2 linked regions of the Marinobacterium aestuarii genome follow. The protein of the gene in region 1 interacts with the protein of each later gene in a pairwise test. Links are inferred from orthologs where the notes say so. Each region holds a gene or a part of one and is shown in the gene's direction. Other genes may lie near its edges.

The links.
Region 2: the proteins of hflK (region 1) and ftsH interact in binary tests that used the Escherichia coli proteins (3 or more experiments, as listed by UniProt). The link is inferred for Marinobacterium aestuarii from one-to-one orthologs.

The regions. Positions count from the first base shown.
Region 1 is NZ_CP015839.1:4,014,048-4,017,215, reverse strand. The notes cover bases 72-2,920. They hold hflK (FtsH protease activity modulator HflK), read left to right. Parts: upstream 72-820; coding sequence 821-2,020; downstream 2,021-2,920. Other genes in these bases: hflC (protease modulator HflC), read left to right, coding at 2,020-2,895; hflX (ribosome rescue GTPase HflX), read left to right, coding at 72-736. Outside these bases: more of hflX, read left to right, coding at 1-71; A8C75_RS17475 (DUF2065 domain-containing protein), read left to right, coding at 3,024-3,168.
Region 2 is NZ_CP015839.1:5,069,930-5,073,210, reverse strand. Bases 137-3,098 are described here. They hold ftsH (ATP-dependent zinc metalloprotease FtsH), read left to right. Parts: upstream 137-599; coding sequence 600-2,597; downstream 2,598-3,098. Other genes in these bases: folP (dihydropteroate synthase), read left to right, coding at 2,666-3,098; rlmE (23S rRNA (uridine(2552)-2'-O)-methyltransferase RlmE), read left to right, coding at 137-461. Outside these bases: more of rlmE, read left to right, coding at 1-136; more of folP, read left to right, coding at 3,099-3,281. UniProt on the Escherichia coli protein: Acts as a processive, ATP-dependent zinc metallopeptidase for both cytoplasmic and membrane proteins. Plays a role in the quality control of integral membrane proteins.

The DNA.
Region 1 (3,168 bases):
GGGGCGCCGTGCGCGACAGCGCGCCGAGGTGCCGACTGTATCACTGGTGGGCTATACCAACGCCGGCAAGTCGACGCTGTTTAACCGCCTGACCGAGTCCAGCGTTTATGTGGCCGATCAGCTGTTTGCGACTCTGGATCCGACGCTGCGCAAAATTCAGCTGGCGGATGTGGGGCCTGCAATCCTGGCGGATACGGTGGGATTTATCCGGCATCTGCCACACAAGCTGGTCGAGGCGTTTCGTGCCACCTTGCAGGAAACCTCTGAGGCGGATCTGTTGCTGCATGTGATTGACTGCTACGACGATGAGCGTGGCGGGCACATTGAACAGGTCAAGCATGTGCTGCAGGAGATCGGTGCCAGCGAAGTGCCCGTGCTGGAGGTCTACAACAAGATCGACATGCTGGACGGGCAGGAAGCGCGCATCGACCGTGACGACGAAGGGCGGCCCTGGCGCGTCTGGGTGTCTGCTGTCACGGGTGAGGGCAGCGAACTGCTCTATCAGGCGGTGAGTGAGCGGCTGTCGGATGATATTTTCCATCAGACGCTGAGCCTGCCCGCCAGTGCCGGTCAGCTACGGGCGCAGCTTTATGCGCTCAATGCGGTATTGCGTGAAAGTGTTGATGCCTCCGGGCAGATGCAGGTTGAAGTCCGATTGCAGAAGAAAGACTTGTTGCGGCTGCTCAGTCGACTCGGGATTCCATCCGAATCGTATCTGATGCAGGCTGTGTCTTGAGAAACTTGACTCAGGCTTGCGTGAGCCCTTGTGGCTATCTACAATTTTTTGAGTTGAATCAAGCGTTTTCTAACGGAGAGCACTATGGCTTGGAATGAGCCCGGCGGGAATGGGGACGGTAAAAACCATGATCCCTGGAATGGCGACAAGCGCGGCGGACCTGGTGGTCCTAAGGGTGGTGGGGATCAGGGGCCTCCTGATCTCGACGAGGCGCTGCGCAAGCTGCAGGACAAGCTGAACAGCATCTTCGGCAAGGTAAACACAGGCGGTGGCGGCGGTGGCGGTTCTTCGTCATCCGGCTCCGGCTTCCTGTGGGTGCTGCTGGTTGTGGTTGTGCTGGGTTGGGCGGGTATGGGTTTCTATACCGTCGATCAGCAGGAGCGCGGCGTAGTGCTGCGTCTGGGCAAGTACTACGACACGGTTAACCCTGGTCTGCAGTGGAACCCGCCGATGATTGACGAAGTCACCAAGGTCAATGTGACCCGGGTGCGTGCGCTCGATCATCGCGCCCTGATGCTGACTGAAGACGAAAACATCGTCGATATCGATGTGACCGTGCAGTACCTGATCATTGATCCCAAGGCGTACCGGCTGAACGTGCGCGATCCTGAAGGCAGCCTGGCAAATGCGTCCGAATCTGCGCTGCGCCAGGTCGTCGGTAGCTCGGAAATGCACTCCTTGCTGACCGAAGGTCGTGAAGCCCTTGGCTTTGCGGTACTGGACCGCCTGCAGGGTTACATGCAGAGTTATGGTACGGGGTTGAGCATCTCCAAGATCAACGTCAAGAATGCCCAGGCGCCGAGTCAGGTGCAGGATGCCTTCGATGACGTGATCAAGGCACGGGAAGACGAGCAGCGGGTCAAAAATGAGGCTGAATCCTACGCCAATGGCATAGTGCCGGAAGCGCGCGGTGAAGCGCAGCGCATGCTTGAAGAAGCCAATGCCTACCGTGAAGAAGTGCTGGCCCGGGCGGATGGTGAAGCCAAGCGATTCATCGCCCTGCTGGGCGAGTATCGCAAGGCGCCGGACGTTACGCGCGAGCGTCTGTATCTGGACATGATGCAGTCCGTGCTGGAAAACAACCCGAAAGTCCTGATCGACGTTGAGGGTGGTAATAACATGATGTATCTGCCGCTGGACAAGTTGATGCAGAACAGCAACGAGCGTCGCGACTCAAGCCGCGGTGCACGCCTGGATGATCAGAGTCTTCGAGAGCTGACAGACAAGGTGGCTGATGAAATGCGTGTACGCCAGAGTACCGTTACGCGTAGGGAGGGCCGGTAATGAAGCCTAGATCAATGCTTGTACTGGTCCTGCTGTTGCTAGTGTTCATGGTGGGATCCAAGTCGGTGTATATCATCAGCGAAACCGAACGTGCGGTCCTGCTGCGCTTCGGTGAAATCGTCAACGATGATGTCACCCCGGGTCTGCATTTCAAGGTGCCTTTCGTCAACGTGGTGCGCAAGTTTGATGGTCGCCTGCTGACGCTGGACGCCCGCCCGCAGTCCTTCCTGACGCTGGAGAAAAAGCGTCTGATCGTGGATGCCTTCGTCAAATGGCGTATTCAGGATGTGGGCAAGTACTACACGGCGACCTCGGGTGACGAGTTCCGTGCCGGTGATGTCTTGCTGTCCCGTGTGGAAAACGAACTGCGTAACCAGTTTGGTGCCCGTACCCTGAACCAGGTAGTGTCCGGTGAGCGTGAAGAGCTGATGGATCAGGTGATTCAGCAGCTCAGTCAGATTGCGCAGAATGAGCTGGGTATTAATGTTCTCGATGTGCGCGTCAAGCGTGTCGAACTGCCGGCCGAAGTCTCGGAGTCGGTATACCAGCGCATGCGTACCGAACGTGAGCGTGAAGCGCGTGAGTTGCGCTCCCGTGGTAAGGAGCTGGCTGAGGGTATTCGGGCTGATGCGGACCGTCAGGTGACTATCGTCAAGGCAAACGCTTACCGCGAAGCCGAGGAGACGCGAGGCGAGGGTGATGCGTCCGCTGCCCGTGTCTATGCCGATGCCTTTAATCGGGATCCGGAGTTCTACTCCTTCTCACGCAGTCTGACGGCCTACAGGGCATCATTCGGTGGAGAGAGTGGTGACGTGCTCCTGCTCAAGCCTGACAGCGACTTCTTCAAGTATCTGTCCAAGCCAACAGGGCCCTGATTCGACCCTGATAAGGCTGTAATGCAGCGGAACGGGTGCAAATTTGCACTCGTTCCGTGCTAGAATCCGCACACCGGGCCAAGACCCGGTTTTTTTGTGGCAGCGGGCTGCCTGGGACGGGATGCTTTATGTCTTCTGGGTTATGGCGCGAGCTGTTAATCGGCTTCTGTTTGATGCTGGTTCTGGAAGGTGTGCTGCCCTTTTTATACCCGCAGCGCTGGCGCCTTATGGTGCAGCAGCTGTCACTGATCAATGATGCAACGCTGCGTGTAT
Region 2 (3,281 bases), 1.1 Mb from region 1 along the record:
ACCTGGGCGCAGCGCCCGGTGGCTGGTCCCAGGTGGCCAGCGAACTGGTGGGGGACAATGGTCGCGTTGTGGCGTCGGACATACTGTCGATGGACTCGCTGGCCGGTGTCGAGTTTGTACAGGGCGATTTCACCGACGAGGCCGTGCTGGCGCAAATTCTGGCAGCGCTGGGGGATGCGCCGGCAGACCTTGTAATTTCCGATATGGCCCCCAATATGAGTGGTATGTCCGGAATAGACCAGCCTGCAGCAATGTATCTGGTTGAACTGGCGCTGGATATGGTGCGTCAGGTGCTTAAACCAGGCGGCTCTTTTCTGGTCAAAGTGTTTCAGGGAGAGGGGTTCGATGCCTATCTCGCGGATGTGCGGCAGAGCTTTACCAAGGTAGTGACCCGCAAGCCCGATGCATCGCGCGCGCGCTCCCGTGAGGTCTACCTGCTCGGCACAGGCTTCAAGGGCTAAACAGTCCGTAGTACCGCGCCGGCCTGGCTGTCATGGCACAGGGTGGTGAGTGAAGTAGTCAGGCCAGTTAAACTGGTGTACTTTTGAAGCGCGAATTTTCGTGCTTGAGCGTCAATTGAGGGTAGTCCTTTGAACGATATGGCAAAGAATCTGGTCCTCTGGCTGGTTATTGCTGCGGTCCTGCTGACCGTTTTCAATAACTTCAATGCCGAGGGAGATTCCCGCAGACTTACATATTCCGACTTCGTGGCAGAAGTCCAGGCTGACCGCGTGTCCAAGGTTGTCATCGATGGTTATACCATCCAGGGGCAGCGGCAGAATGGGGAGCGGTTCGAGACTATTCGTCCTGCACTGCAGGATCCCAAGCTGGTTGACGACCTGCTGCTGCACAAGGTCATCATTGAAGGCAAGCAGCCTGAGCAGCAGAGCATCTGGACCCAGCTACTGGTGGCGTCATTCCCGATACTGGTGATCATTGCTGTTTTCATGTTCTTTATGCGCCAGATGCAGGGCGGTGGCGGTGGCAAGGGGCCTATGTCCTTTGGCAAGTCGAAAGCCCGCATGATGAGCGAAGACCAGATCAAGACCACCTTTGACGATGTGGCCGGTGTGGAAGAGGCCAAGGAAGACGTCAAGGAACTGGTCGATTACCTGCGCGATCCCGGCAGGTTCCAGCGGCTCGGTGGCCATATTCCGCGCGGTGTACTGATGTCTGGTAACCCGGGTACCGGTAAGACACTGCTGGCCAAGGCGATCGCCGGCGAGGCGAAGGTGCCTTTCTACAGTATTTCAGGTTCGGACTTCGTCGAGATGTTTGTCGGTGTGGGTGCGTCCCGTGTCCGTGACATGTTCGAGCAGGCGAAAAAGAATGCGCCCTGCATTATCTTTATCGATGAAATCGATGCTGTTGGCCGTCACCGTGGTGTTGGCATGGGCGGCGGCAATGACGAGCGCGAGCAGACACTGAACCAGCTGCTGGTTGAGATGGACGGCTTCGAAGGTACTGAGGGTGTCATCGTCATCGCCGCCACCAACAGGCCTGACGTGCTTGACCCTGCACTGCTGCGTCCCGGCCGTTTCGACCGCCAGGTACATGTCGGCCTGCCGGATATCCGTGGTCGCGAGCAGATTCTCAAAGTGCACATGCGCAAGGTACCGCTGGCAGACGACGTCAAGCCTGCACTGATTGCCCGTGGCACGCCCGGCTTTTCCGGTGCTGATCTGGCCAACCTGGTGAACGAGGCGGCGCTCTTTGCTGCCCGTGACAGCCGTCGCACCGTTGGCATGCTGCAGTTCGAAAAAGCCAAGGACAAGATCATGATGGGCGCCGAGCGCAAGTCCATGGTCATGTCCTACAAGGAACGCCTGAATACCGCCTACCATGAAGCCGGCCACGCTATTGTCGGGCGCCTGATGCCCGAGCACGATCCGGTGTACAAGGTGTCCATTATTCCCCGCGGCCGGGCACTGGGTGTGACCATGTTCCTGCCGGAGGAAGATCGTTACAGCCATAGCCGTCGCACGCTCATTTCCAATATCTGTTCGCTCTATGGCGGCCGTATTGCGGAAGAGATGACCCTGGGCAAGGATGGCGTTACCACCGGTGCTTCCAATGACATTCAGCGTGCCACCAGTCTGGCGCGCAGCATGGTCACCAAATGGGGCCTGAGCGAAGAGCTGGGGCCGCTGTTGTATGACGATGAAGACGGCGACCCGTTCACCCGTGGTTATGGCGCACCTGCCAAGCAGACGTCTGAAGAAACCCAGCGTAAAATCGACTCGGTGGTGCGCAGCATCATTGATGACTGTTATGTTGAGGCGCACCAGCTGCTGGAACAGAATCGCGATATTCTCGAAGCCATGGCGCATGCACTGATCAAGTACGAAACCATCGATTCAGGCCAGCTGGATGAACTGATGGCTCGCCAGCCAGTGACACCGCCGGATGACTGGGTCGACACCGACAGCAGCGCTCAGGCGACTGAAGCTGCCGATGCCGATGAGAAGTCTGCACCTGCGGCCGAGGCGCAGTCAGGCGACAAGGATGAGCAGTCGAACGTCGATGCCGGGAAGGAAGAGACCCCTCCGGCGGAAGATCCGGATATGCCGGAGTCAACGGATCCCAAGTTGCACTGATCTAACCGGCACTGATTAGTATCGAAAAAGGCTGGCCCGGCAGGGCTGGCCTTTTTGTTTTGGAGGCAATGGTATTGAGTAACACCAAACTGAAATGTGGCGCACGGGAGCTGGATCTGTCCCGGGTGCAGGTCATGGGTATCCTGAATGTAACCCCCGATTCTTTCTCGGACGGTAACACCCTGTATCAGGCCGGGCAGCCCGCCTGCGAGAAAATACTCGGGCGCGCAGCCCGGATGGTGCAAGAGGGCGCGACTATCCTCGATCTTGGCGGTGAGTCAACCCGCCCAGGCGCTGTGCCTGTCAGTATGCAGCAGGAGCTCGACCGAGTGCTGCCGGCACTGGAGCTGATTCAGCGCGAGCTGGATGTTATTGTCTCGATTGATTCCAGCACGGCACAGGTATTCATCGAAGCTGCAAAGCTGGGCGCGGGCATGCTCAATGATGTCCGTGCGCTCGGCCGTGATGGTGCTCTGGCGGCTGCAGCAGCAACCGGGCTGCCGGTTTGTCTGATGCACATGCAGGGCAATACGCCGGCGGACATGCAGCTGGCGCCACACTATGAGGATATCATTGCCGAGGTTGGCGACTTTCTGCGCCAGCGCGTGCTGGCCTGCGAACTGGCGGGAATCAGTCGTGATCGTCTGTTGCTGGATCCGGGCTTTGGCTTTGGCAAGACACTGG